DNA from 4 places in the Faecalimonas canis genome. Region 1 is predicted to be linked to each of the others. Evidence: a T-box and tRNA genes for the amino acid it is inferred to sense, from the RefSeq annotation. Region 1 holds a T-box; the other regions hold tRNA genes.
The links. A T-box is a leader RNA that pairs with one kind of tRNA and senses whether it is charged. The one in region 1 lies ahead of leuS (leucine--tRNA ligase), so its partner is inferred to be a tRNA-Leu.
Positions count from the first base shown of each region.

Region 2: it has a tRNA-Leu gene. The T-box ahead of leuS (leucine--tRNA ligase) is inferred to sense a tRNA for this amino acid. The anticodon was not compared.
Region 3: it has a tRNA-Leu gene. The T-box ahead of leuS (leucine--tRNA ligase) is inferred to sense a tRNA for this amino acid. The anticodon was not compared.
Region 4: it has a tRNA-Leu gene. The T-box ahead of leuS (leucine--tRNA ligase) is inferred to sense a tRNA for this amino acid. The anticodon was not compared.

Region 1 is NZ_BAAHSI010000022.1:48,642-51,849, reverse strand. Features, by position in the region: gene leuS (leucine--tRNA ligase) at 1-1,280, opposite strand, end outside; T-box leader at 1,328-1,567, opposite strand; gene ACYPXO_RS07120 (GNAT family N-acetyltransferase) at 1,627-2,397, opposite strand; gene ACYPXO_RS07115 (methylated-DNA--[protein]-cysteine S-methyltransferase) at 2,394-2,855, opposite strand; gene ACYPXO_RS07110 (ClC family H(+)/Cl(-) exchange transporter) at 2,879-3,208, opposite strand, start outside.
Region 2 is NZ_BAAHSI010000036.1:123,375-126,582, forward strand. Features, by position in the region: gene polA (DNA polymerase I) at 1-1,113, opposite strand, end outside; tRNA gene ACYPXO_RS10430 (tRNA-Leu) at 1,209-1,292, opposite strand; gene ACYPXO_RS10435 (hypothetical protein) at 1,368-2,009, opposite strand; gene pyk (pyruvate kinase) at 2,097-3,208, opposite strand, start outside.
Region 3 is NZ_BAAHSI010000017.1:60,770-63,977, reverse strand. Features, by position in the region: gene carB (carbamoyl-phosphate synthase large subunit) at 1-1,446, shown strand, start outside; tRNA gene ACYPXO_RS05895 (tRNA-Leu) at 1,562-1,644, shown strand; gene ACYPXO_RS05890 (aminotransferase class I/II-fold pyridoxal phosphate-dependent enzyme) at 1,726-3,123, shown strand; gene ACYPXO_RS05885 (nucleoside/nucleotide kinase family protein) at 3,116-3,208, shown strand, end outside.
Region 4 is NZ_BAAHSI010000021.1:130,977-134,184, reverse strand. Features, by position in the region: gene ACYPXO_RS06955 (sodium-dependent transporter) at 1-103, opposite strand, end outside; gene infC (translation initiation factor IF-3) at 439-933, shown strand; gene rpmI (50S ribosomal protein L35) at 989-1,186, shown strand; gene rplT (50S ribosomal protein L20) at 1,218-1,571, shown strand; tRNA gene ACYPXO_RS06935 (tRNA-Leu) at 1,716-1,800, shown strand; gene ACYPXO_RS06930 (hypothetical protein) at 1,848-2,252, opposite strand; gene ACYPXO_RS06925 (deoxyguanosinetriphosphate triphosphohydrolase) at 2,409-3,208, shown strand, end outside.

The DNA.
Region 1 (3,208 bases):
TGACGAGAGAATACCCAGTCACGCAATTTGAAGTTTACTGTTGCCTTACCGATGCCTTTTTCTTCAATCATATGAGGGGCTTCTTTTTTCAATACTGCCGATTCCATTCCGTTCCATTCTCCAGAATTAATCATTGTTCCTACAGCATCCGTATACGCTTCTGTCATATTTTCAATTTCTTTTCCGTCTTTAGCAATTACCTGAATAATCGGGATATTGAATTTTGTAGCAAATTCAAAATCACGGTCATCATGTGCCGGTACACACATAATTGCTCCTGTTCCATAATCTGCCAATACATAATCTGATAACCAAATCGGTACTTTTTTATTATTGATTGGATTAATTGCATAAGAACCTGTAAATACACCTGTTTTTTCTTTATCCTGAAGTCTGTCCACATTCGATTTCATTGAAGAGTCTGCAATATATTTCTCTACTGCTTCTCTTGTTTCATCTGTGGCAAGTTCTTTTGCTAAAGCATGTTCCGGCGCAAGTACCATAAATGTAGCACCGTGTAATGTATCCGGTCTTGTTGTGTATACTGTGATTTTTTCATCTTTCCCATCTACTTTAAAATCCACCTCAGCACCGTAAGATTTTCCAATCCATTCCGCCTGCATTTTCTTTACTTTTTCAGGCCAATCCAATTTGTCAAGGTCATTTAATAATCTGTCTGCATATTTTGTAATACGAAGCATCCACTGACGAAGATTTTTCTTTGTTACTTCTGTTCCGCATCGTTCACATTTACCATTTACTACTTCTTCATTCGCTAACCCTGTTTTACATGAAGGACACCAGTTAATCGGAAATTCTTTTTCATATGCAAGTCCTTCTTTAAACATTTTCACAAAAATCCACTGTGTCCATTTATAAAATGCAGGATCAGTTGTGTTTACTTCCATGTCCCAATCATATAATGCTGAAATCTCATTTAACTGTTTTTTGAAGTTTTTAATATTTTCTTCTGTTGAAATAGATGGATGTACACCCATTTTAATTGCATAGTTTTCTGCCGGAAGACCAAATGCATCCCATCCCATCGGATGTACAATATAATGTCCCTGTAATAATTTATAACGGCTCCATGCATCTGAAATAACATACCCTCTCCAATGTCCTACATGAAGACCATTTCCTGATGGATAAGGGAACATATCCAAACAGTAATATTTCTCTCTTTTTCCATTTTCATCTGATTTGACGTTTACCGGATTTTTTTCCCAGTTTTCACGCCATTTTTTTTCAATCGCCTTGTGATTATAAGGTGTTGCCATGATTTTTTCCTCCTATTTACATTATAAAAAAACCTCTTCATCTCTAACCAAGAGACGAAAAGGTCTATCCGCGTTACCACTCTTATTCATTCTGCTTTCGCAAAATGCACTCATTTCTTCTATAACGGGAAGTCCCGCTTCTGCCTACGTTACTTAACGAGATACTCATCAAATATATTTCAGCAAAAGAACTCTGAGGCGAGTTGGGAGATTACGCTGTTGTCTTGCACCACCCGACAACTCTCTGCAAACGATAGGCTCTTAATACTCCTCTTCCTTGTCATTATTGTATTTAGTTCAATTAACTATTTTATTGTACACATCCCTTATTTATTTGTCAAGTTTCCTACGAAAATGTGACAAAATAGGTTGTGTATGCTTCACTTTTATTATATCCCAGTTTTTCAGCAAGCGCTACCGACCTCAAATCTATAGCATCCCAACTCGGATATTTTCCTCTTTTGAGGCATTCTAGAATAAGTGCTGCTCCGCAGGCGGTTGCCAACCCTTTTCGTCTGTAAGTTTCTTTTGTGTCAATTTCTATCTCGATTCCTTCCCGATAAAATGTATAAGAAGACGCTCCCGCCACAATCTCCTCTCCAAAAAGTGCAACTACGCCTACGCCATTTTCTTCAAACTGCTTATAATCTGAAAACGTAGCACAAAAGTCCTTTGACCATTCTTCTTGTAATACTTTATTATATAGTTCCTCATCAATCTTCTTAAGTACATACTCTTCCGGAAGTTTTTCAACATATTGAAAGAGTTTTTCCGTATCAAAAGTATTTTCTTTTTTTATGCCATAACGCTTTACTTTTTCCTGCCGTTCTCCAAAAACTTCCTCAATATACTTATTCCATGCTTCTTCTTTTGGCACAACAAGAACAAATTCTTTTTTGGCTGTTTGTGGAATATAGGCAACTAATTCTCTATCAGGTTCTCCTGCCAAAAAGCAGAAATCTGCAATGGCTATCATGGAAGTTTTCGTTTCCTTTCCTGCAACAGAAAATGCTTTTCCCATGCATCCCTGCAAGCAGGACCAAATCATTGTTTCATCCCAACCGGAAAACAAATGTTCAATACATGACCTTTCTTCCCTTTTTACCTCTCTTATCATTTCTTCTCTCTCCGTTCAAGTTCCAGTAAAAATGTTTTCTTATCTAATCCACCTGCATATCCGACCAATTTTCCATTCGCTCCCACAACTCTGTGACATGGAATAATAATCGGAATGGGATTTTTATTATTCGCCATTCCAACTGCACGGTATCCTTTTGGATTATCAATCTGTATGGCAATATCTTTATAACTCCTTGTTTCCCCATAAAGAATATTTTTCAAGGACTCCCACACTTTTAGTTGAAAAGGTGTTCCTTCAGGAGCAAGAGGAATATCAAATATTTCTCGCTTTCCCTGAAAATACTCATCCAGTTGTTTTTTCACTTCCATAATAAATATATTTTCTCCGTCACAGTTCTCAACTATAACATTTTCCTCAAGAAAATCAATTTTACGAATCCCTTTTTCATCTGCATTTATTCCCAATTTCCCAATCGGTGAAAAATATACATACATTCTTTCGTTTCTCCCCTTCACCATTACATTTTACATAATTTTTCCACACATTCACGAACGAACGGTTCGTCTTTTTCATCGGTCAGTGTGATAATCATATCACTTGGGAGAAGAACCGTTTTTCCTTTTGGAATAACTTCCTTATCCCCTCTTTTAATAGAAACAAGAAGACAATTTTGCGGCCATTCAATTTCCTGTACCGCTTTGTGTGCTAACGGTGAACCGTGCATAATCACATGGCTGATTAATATTTTCTGCCCCTTAACTTCCTCTGTCTTCTCACCGTTTTTTTTCAAAAGTCTTTCCAACAGACTTTCATAAATCGGTTCTGAACCAATCAGACTTGCTACCAC
Region 2 (3,208 bases), on a different contig from region 1:
CTCCTGTAAATATGAGAAGGTAATGTCTTCTCCCGTATAAATCGTGTATATCTCTTCATCACCAAATGCTATTCCAACATGATTCATTTCTGCCGAAGATGCAAAAAGCGGAAGGACATTTTCCGTATTTTTTCCAAACACAACTCCAACGACATCCTTCTTTCCGGCATTTACAAATATTTCATCCGCTTCTTTTTTTGTATGGACAATCTTAAAGTAAGCCTCCACACTATTCTCCGGTGCAGATACATCAAAGCGTGACAGTAAATTTTTAAACTCTAATTTTTGAAATAAAACATATGCCTCTTCCGTATATAAATGCCCCAATTTTGCTTCGTCAAACTCATAGGCAATAGGGACAGCCACATTAATAGTTGCCAATTCTTTACACATTTGCGCTTTATCATATTGTTCTCCCAATGCCTTACTAGCCCTTGGCGGCTTCACTTCTTCCAAATGTTCGTAAGCATTTTCAATTGAATGAAACTGCATAACAATTTTTGTCGCTGTTTTTTCCCCGATACTGTCCACACCCGGAATGTTATCAGAGGAATCGCCCATCAGTGCTTTTAAATCAATAAACTCTTTCGGTGTAACAAAATATTTTTCCAGTACATCCTTTGCATAATAATTTTCTATCTCTGTTTTACCTTTTTTTGTTTTTGGGATGCGAATCTTCACTTTCTCCGTCGCCAACTGCAACAAATCCCTGTCACCAGAAATAATAGATACATCCATTCCCTTTTCTTCTGCCAATACAGAAATTGTTCCAAGCAAATCATCCGCCTCGTACCCTTCCTGCTCTATCAATTTAATTCCCATTGCACGAAGAACTTCTTTCATTACGGGCACCTGCTGACGCAATTCTTCTGCCATAGGTTTTCTTGTCCCTTTATACTCCGTATACATCTTATGCCTGAATGTCGGAGCGTGTACATCAAATGCAACAGTTAAATATTCCGGTTTTTCTTCTTCTAATATTTTAAATAAAATATTCAAAAAACCGTAAATCGCATTTGTATGAAGTCCTTCTGAATTTGTCAGATCCGGCACTCCATAAAATGCTCTGTTTAAAATACTGTGTCCGTCTATCAATACAATTTTTTCACTCATATTATTTCTCCACCTATATTTTTCTGTTACATATTATATATTATATTTAGAAAAAGCGACAGTATCAAAGATACTATCGCTTTTTATTGTTCTACTGCCGATGACCGGACTCGAACCGGTACATAGTCACCTACGTCAGATTTTGAGTCTGATGCGTCTGCCAATTCCGCCACATCGGCATATACTCGACTTTCTCAAGCCGAGTATTATAATATCATATGCTTAATCAAATTGCAAGCACTTTTTTAATTTTTTTACACTCCCAATGCTTTTTCCGCAACTTTACCTAAATCTGATTCATTAGCAGTATACTTTTTGCTACCGTCTTTCTTTACTTTCACTTCAACAGTTTCCTCTTTACCGTATTCGCATTTAGAAACACGTTCTTCTAAATCCTTATACACGATTTGAGCCATCTGTTCCATAATTTCCTGCTCTGAAGGTATTTTTCCCTCTTTCTGCACTTGAGCTTGTATGTCTGTTAAAAACTTTTGTTGAAGTTTCTGTAAATCAGCCTCATAATTTTCAAAACATTTCATTGGCTGTACTGCAACTTTTACTACAAATCCATCATCTGTTTCTTTTGCTTCTTTTACAGAGTATTTTGCAGATTTTAACATTTTCTTATACGTTTCACGAAATTTGTTTTCTAATTCGTCTGGAAGAGATAATTCTTCATACCCTTCCATAAATGCATCAATTCCTTCTTTGTACAGTTTTTCCGAATCTGCTTTAGATGATTCTGTTAATTTCATATACTCATCATATTCACCCTTAAACTGTACATCCAAACATGATTTGACATACGCTTTTGCATCAAACTTCGTTGTACATGCACTGAGCATACACATCACAACTACCAACATTATTGCTACAATACTTTTCTTTTTTTTCATACCTTTGTCCTCCTAGTAAAATGTTAGTATAATTTTACCATAAGTCCTACAATAAATCCACTGGTTTTTGTCTATTTTTTGATATTACTATTCAATTACCGCAATTTTCATCATATTACTTACGCCATCTCGCGTTTTCTTCATTACCGGTGAAGGAATACCTGCTGTAAGTACAACAATATCGCCTGTTTCCACTAACTGTTTTGCATTTACCAAATCAATTGCATCATTACAAATATCTTCTGTTGTATGATATTCAATAGATTTAATCGGAAGAACCCCCCAGTAAATCTGCATCTTGCGAAGTGTAGCCTCATTTGGAGTGACACCAATAATATCTGCTTTTGGTTTAAATTTAGAAACCACTCTCGCAGTTGCTCCCGACAACGTCGGCGTGATAATGCATTTTGCATTTAAGTTCATTGCAGTTGCAACTGAAGAATATCCGATTGCACTTGAAATTCCCTTTCTTCTATGTTCCTGTGCTTTTTCCAATAAAATATCATAGTCTAAGTGATCTTCCGTATTTTCTACGATATGCACCATCATCTCTAATGCTTCTAACGGATATTTTCCCTGTGCTGTTTCTCCCGATAACATAACTGCATCTGTTCCGTCATAAACTGCGTTGGCAACATCTGTCACTTCCGCTCTTGTCGGTCTTGGATTTCTCATCATTGAATCCAACATCTGTGTAGCAGTAATAACCGGTTTGAAATTATCATTACATTTTTTAATTAACATTTTCTGCAAATATGGAACTTCTTCTGCCGGAATTTCCACACCCAAATCCCCTCTGGCTACCATAATTCCATCCGCGCAATGAATAATTTCATCAATATTGCGAATTCCTTCCGCATTTTCAATTTTGGCAATAACCGGTAAAAACGGCGCTCCACATTCTTTTAACAGCGCTTTAATTTCAAGAACCCCCTCTACCGAACGAACAAATGATGCCGCAATAAAGTCAACCCCCTGCTCTACACCAAAAATAATATCCTCTCTGTCTTTTGGGGTCAAAGCCGGAAGACGCACAGGTACGTTCGGCACATTAACACCTTTCCTTGAACCAAGTTCACCGCCGTTTAATACTTTACAAGTAATATCCGTACCATTTATCCCTTTTACTTCCAATTCAATCAAACCATCATCAATCAAAATTCTCTTGCCCGGCTCAATATCTTCCACAAGTCCTTCAT
Region 3 (3,208 bases), on a different contig from region 1:
TGTAATCCTGAAACAGTTTCAACAGATTATGATACATCTGATAAATTATATTTTGAACCACTTACATTGGAGGATGTACTCAGTATTTATAAAAAAGAGAAACCGGTAGGGGTTATCGCTCAGTTTGGTGGACAGACACCGCTTAACCTTGCAGCAGACTTAGAGAAAAACGGAGTGAAAATTCTTGGAACAGCACCATCTGTAATTGATCTTGCTGAGGATAGAGATTTATTCCGTGCCATGATGGAAAAACTAGAAATTCCTATGCCTGAATCAGGAATGGCAGTAAATGTTGAAGAAGCAGTAGAAATTGCAGAGAAAATAGGTTATCCGGTTATGGTTAGACCTTCTTACGTTCTTGGTGGACGTGGAATGGAAGTTGTTTATGACTCAGAAAGTATGGCAGGTTATATGAAAGCGGCTGTAGGTGTTACACCAGATAGACCAATTTTGATTGACCGTTTCTTAAATCATGCTTTAGAATGCGAAGCAGACGCAATCAGTGACGGTGAACATGCATTTGTTCCGGCAGTAATGGAACACATTGAATTGGCAGGTGTACATTCAGGGGACTCTGCTTGTATTATTCCGTCTAAACATATTTCGGAAGATAATATTAAGACTATCAAAGAATATACAAGAAAAATTGCAGAAGAAATGCACGTTAAAGGTCTTATGAATATGCAGTATGCAATTGAAAACGGTAAAGTATATGTATTGGAAGCCAATCCAAGAGCATCAAGAACAGTGCCATTAGTTTCAAAAGTATGTAATATAAAAATGGTACCGCTTGCAACTGAAATTATTACTTCTGAGTTGACAGGAAGACCATCACCTGTTCCACAGTTAAAAGAACAGTATATCCCACACTATGGGGTAAAAGAGGCGGTATTCCCATTCAATATGTTCCAAGAGGTAGACCCTGTATTAGGACCTGAAATGCGTTCTACAGGTGAGGTATTAGGATTGTCTTCATTCTACGGTGAAGCATTCTATAAAGCACAGGAAGCAACACAGAAGAAAATTCCATTAGAAGGAACAGTATTAATGTCTGTTAATGATAAAGACAAACCGGAAGTGGTAGAAGTAGCCAAAGATTTTATTGAAGCCGGATTTAAGATTTTAGCATCTAAAAATACTTGCCAGTTAATTAAGGATGCCGGAATGGAAGCAGAAAGAGTATATAAACTCAATGAAGGAAGACCGGATATGTTGGACTTAATCACAAATGGAAAAGTTGATTTGATTATTAATACTCCAATCGGTCAGGACAGACAGGAAGATGATAGTTATCTTCGTAAAGCAGCAATTAAGGCGAAAGTTCCATATATGACAACGATGGCAGCAGCAAGAGCCACTGTCAGTGGAATTAAGTCTATGAAAAAACCGGGTTGTGGAGAAGTGAAATCACTTCAGGAATTACACGCACAGATTAGAGATTTATAGAAATAGTAATTTGGGAGGATATGACTTATAAATAAGTTATATCCTCTCAGTTATACAAAAAATCTAATAATCATTTGACTAAATTCTTAAAAAGCAGTATAATGAAAAATGACTTGCGGAAGTGTCGGAATGGCAGACGAGCTAGATTCAGGTTCTAGTGTGGGTTACTACGTGTGGGTTCAAGTCCCATCTTCCGCATAAAAAGAGCAGAAATACCTTAACGAAAGGCATTCTGCTTTTTTTTATACATAGGATTTCATAGGAAAAGGAGAACAGATAATGCTCTATGAGAAACTGAAAATGTATCAGCAATCTGATTATTATGGATTTCATATGCCGGGACATAAACGAAATGAAGAAAAATTTCCTATCGGTCTTCCTTACGGGATAGACATTACAGAGATAGAAGGATTTGATGATTTACATCATGCGGATAGTATTTTAAAGGAAGCACAGGAAAGGTCAGCACGTTTATATAAAGCGGAAGAAAGTCATTTTCTTGTGAATGGAAGTACAGTTGGTATTTTAAGTTCTATTTTAGGTGTAACTGAGAAAGGCGACAAAATTTTGGTGGCAAGAAATTGCCATAAATCCGTATATCATGCCATTTATATGAATGAACTGGAACCGATATATATTTATCCGAAATATGAAAAGAGTTTACAGATAAATGGAGAAATCAGCTGTAAAGAAATAGAAGAAATTTTAAAAAAGGAAAAAGAAATTAAGGCAGTAGTTATTGTTTCCCCAACATATGACGGAGTACTTTCTGATGTGGAAAATATAGCGAAAACTGTACATAAATATCATATTCCATTAATTGTAGATGAGGCACACGGAGCACATTTTGGATTTCATAAGGCATTTCCGAAAAATGCTAACGAAAAGGGGGCAGATATTGTCATTCATAGTCTACACAAAACATTACCGGCAATGACACAGACTGCACTGATTCATTTGAATGGAAAAATAATTGATAGGGAAAAGGTGCGAAACTATCTTCATATGTTACAGTCGAGCAGTCCTTCATATGTACTTATGGCAAGTATTGATTATTGTATGGAAATGCTGGAAAATCAAAGAAACATACTCTTTGAAGGGTATGTGGAAAAACTAATTACTTTGAGAAAGAATCTTGAAAAATTAAAGCATCTGCAGATAATAAGGACGGAACATTTTGATATATCTAAATTGATTATTTCCGTGAAGGGTACCAACATAACGAGCGGAGAATTAAGTAAAATACTTTTAGAAAAATATCATTTGCAGATGGAAATGACTGCAGGGACATACGTCTTAGCAATGACAACCGTCGGAGATACTGAGGAAGGATTTTCAAGATTAAAAGAAGCATTATTTGAGATAGATGAAACATTAAAGTCAGAGAAAAGAGAAGAGGAAGATTTGGAATTGCCTCACTTACCTTTAGTCTGCAGAAGTGCAGAAGTGCAGAAGTCAGTACAGAGGGATGGTCTTTCTTATATAAAATGGGAAGATGCAGAAGGAAAAATTGCAGGTGAGTATGCTTATGTATATCCGCCGGGAATACCATTTCTTGTTCCGGGAGAGAGGATTACAAATGAGGCAGTACAGTGCCTGAAAAGATACGAAGAATTGCAGTTCACGATAGAGGGAATTGCGGTGGAAAAACATATTGGGGTGTGGAAAAATGGGTAAGATTTTTTATGTTATGGGGAAAAGTTCTTCCGGAAAAGATACAATTTTTAAAAAATTGCAGGAGTATTTACCGGAGTTAAAGACG
Region 4 (3,208 bases), on a different contig from region 1:
CAGCGAGGTATGGGAAACGCCAAATGTTACCAAGACCTACTGCTGAACCTGCTGCTGCAAGTACAAATCCGATTTTACTTGAAAAATTACTACGTTGTGACATAAATAAAACCTCCTCTTCCTTTAAAATTGTATATGATTATTGCATAAGAGCCGTGTAAAATCAATAAGAAAATAAAAAAGAAAAAACTGTTGACAGTACGATGAAACTATGGTAGATTAATAAGAGCGGAAAGCAAAAAATAAAGTAGAGTATCCACTCTCACCTTAGCACAATCGAGTGACTAATGGTTTGATATTGAGCATAATTATAGCATTTTCCTTTAGGAAAGAAAAGTGTATTATGTAAAATTTTAGGTGGATAGTTTGTGCTATTCATTTTTTTGCGTTCAAAAGGTTTTATATTTATGATGGAGGTGCAAGACAATTAGCGATTTAATGATTAACGAACAAATCAGAGATAAAGAGATACGTCTGATAGGAGAAGATGGAGAACAATTAGGGATTATGTCTTCAAGAGAGGCGATGAAACTCGCACAGGAAGCAGATTTGGATTTAGTTAAAATTGCTCCAACAGCGAAACCACCGGTTTGTAAAATTATCGATTACGGTAAATACAGATATGAGATGGCGAGAAAAGAGAAGGAAGCAAAGAAAAAGCAGAAAACTGTTGATGTGAAAGAGGTACGTCTGTCACCAAATATTGAATCAAATGATTTGAATACAAAGGTCAATAACGCAAAGAAATTTATCGAAAAAGGTAATAAAGTAAAAGTTACATTACGTTTTCGAGGAAGAGAAATGGCACACGTTCAGACGAGCAAACATATCTTAGATGATTTTGCAGAGATGCTGAAAGATGTTGCTTCTGTTGAAAAACAGCCTAAGTTAGAAGGAAGAAGCATGAGTATGGTTTTAACGGAAAAGCGTTAAACATAAAATAAAAACGGATTAAAATCCACAGTAAACATTAAGGAGGAAGTTTATTATGCCAAAAATTAAAACAAATAGAGCAGCTGCAAAGCGCTTCAAAAAAACAGCAACAGGGAAATTAAAAAGAAATAAAGCTTATAAAAGCCATATCTTAACTAAGAAATCTACAAAGAGAAAAAGAAATCTTAGACAGGCAACTATTACAGATGCCAGCAACGTAAAGAATATGAAGAAAGTATTACCATATCTATAAGATTTAGATAAGATTGAAGGAGGACTAAGAAATGGCAAGAATTAAAGGCGGAATGAACGCTAAGAAGAAACATAACAGAACATTAAAACTGGCTAAAGGTTATAGAGGAGCCAGAAGTAAACAGTATAGAGTAGCAAAACAGTCAGTAATGAGAGCATTAACATCTGCATACGCTGGTAGAAAACAGCGTAAACGTCAGATGAGACAGTTATGGATTGCTCGTATCAACGCTGCAGCAAGAATGAACGGTTTATCATACAGCAAATTTATGCATGGCTTAAAAGTTGCAGGTGTAGAGATGAACAGAAAAATCTTAGCAGACATGGCTATCAATGATGCAGCAGGATTTGCTACATTAGCAGAATTAGCTAAAAAAGCAAACTAATTAAACAATAAAACTATTCAGTCATGGAAAAAATTAATATGACTGAATAGTTTTTAAAAAAAGTTAAAAAAGTTTTTAAAAATTGTTGACAAGTATATTGAAATATAGTAATATACTTTTCGGAGCGAAAATGATATAAAGTATGCAGGAGTGTCGGAACTGGCAGACGAGCAAGACTAAGGATCTTGTAAGCAATGCGCTTGTGTGGGTTCAAGTCCCATCTCCTGCAGGAAGAGAATAGGAACATAGAAATATGTTCCTATTTTTGTATATAAGTTAAAAGAAATCTGATTTATAGATTTGCTTTATCCAGTGGCGAGGAAGAGCATAACTACTTTGGGTTTCCAGACAGAGAATACATTGCCAGTAAAAATGAGTTTCCCATTTTAATACAGACAGCGAAAGATTTTCCAGAATGCAGGTGAATTTTTGCAGGAGCAAGAGTATATCCTGATTTATGTATTTTATTTCCTGAGAATCATCCAAAGAGATTGTGCCATTGAGTAGGCAGTTACCTATATCAGCAGTTTTGGAAAGAAGAACTTTGTATTTTTCCTCAAAAACTGACAGAACATTATAGTCCGCTGTGGAGGAAAGTTCATAAATCTGTCTGAGAAGTATTCGACCGAAAAATAAATGAAGTTCAATGGATTTTGTGGTATAGCACTCCCGTTCTGTCATAAAGACCTCCTAAATGTATCGTTATAATATATTATATGCAACAAAAAATAAAAAGTTAGTCAAAAAATTTGCCGAAAAAAAGGAAATGAAGGAGAAACACAGAATAATATATAATAAGACACTAAAAACATTTCAACAGGAAGTCGAGGGATGGCTATGACAATTCGTGAACAGTTGGAATTAAGAGAAGTAGAGTATTTGAGTCCTTTTGCAACATTAAGCAGTAAGTCAAAAGGAAGAGAGAGGGAAGAAGAACAGTGTGATGTACGTCCTGTGTTTCAGAGAGATCGGGATAGAATTTTGCATTGTAAGGCATTTCGCAGATTAAAACAGAAAACACAGGTATTTCTTCAGCCAAAGGGTGATCATTACAGAACGAGGCTGACTCATACTTTGGAAGTTTCGCAAAATGCCAGAACAATTGCAAAGGCGTTACGGTTAAATGAAGACTTAGTAGAAGCGATTGCTCTTGGGCATGATTTGGGGCATACTCCTTTTGGACACGCAGGAGAACGTGCGTTAAATGAAGTCAGTCCACATGGGTTTAAGCATAATGAACAAAGTGTTCGTGTTGTAGAGTGCTTGGAAAAACAAGGACAGGGCTTAAATCTGACGTGGGAAGTAAGAGATGGTATTTTAAATCATAAGACGAGCGGAAAACCATCTACACTGGAAGGGCAGATTGTCAGACTTTCGGATAAAATAGCCTATATTAACCATGATATTGATGATGCCATTCGTGGTGGTGTTTTAAAGCCGGAAGATATTCCAAAAGAATATCGGGAAATATTGGGAGAAACAACCCGAATGCGTTTGAATACGATGATACATAATGTAATTATCAATAGTATGGATAAGCCATACATAACAATGTCAAAAGATATAGAAAAAGCAACGGCAGGATTGAGAAAATTTATGTTTGAAAATGTTTATTTTAATCCGGCGGCAAAGAGAGA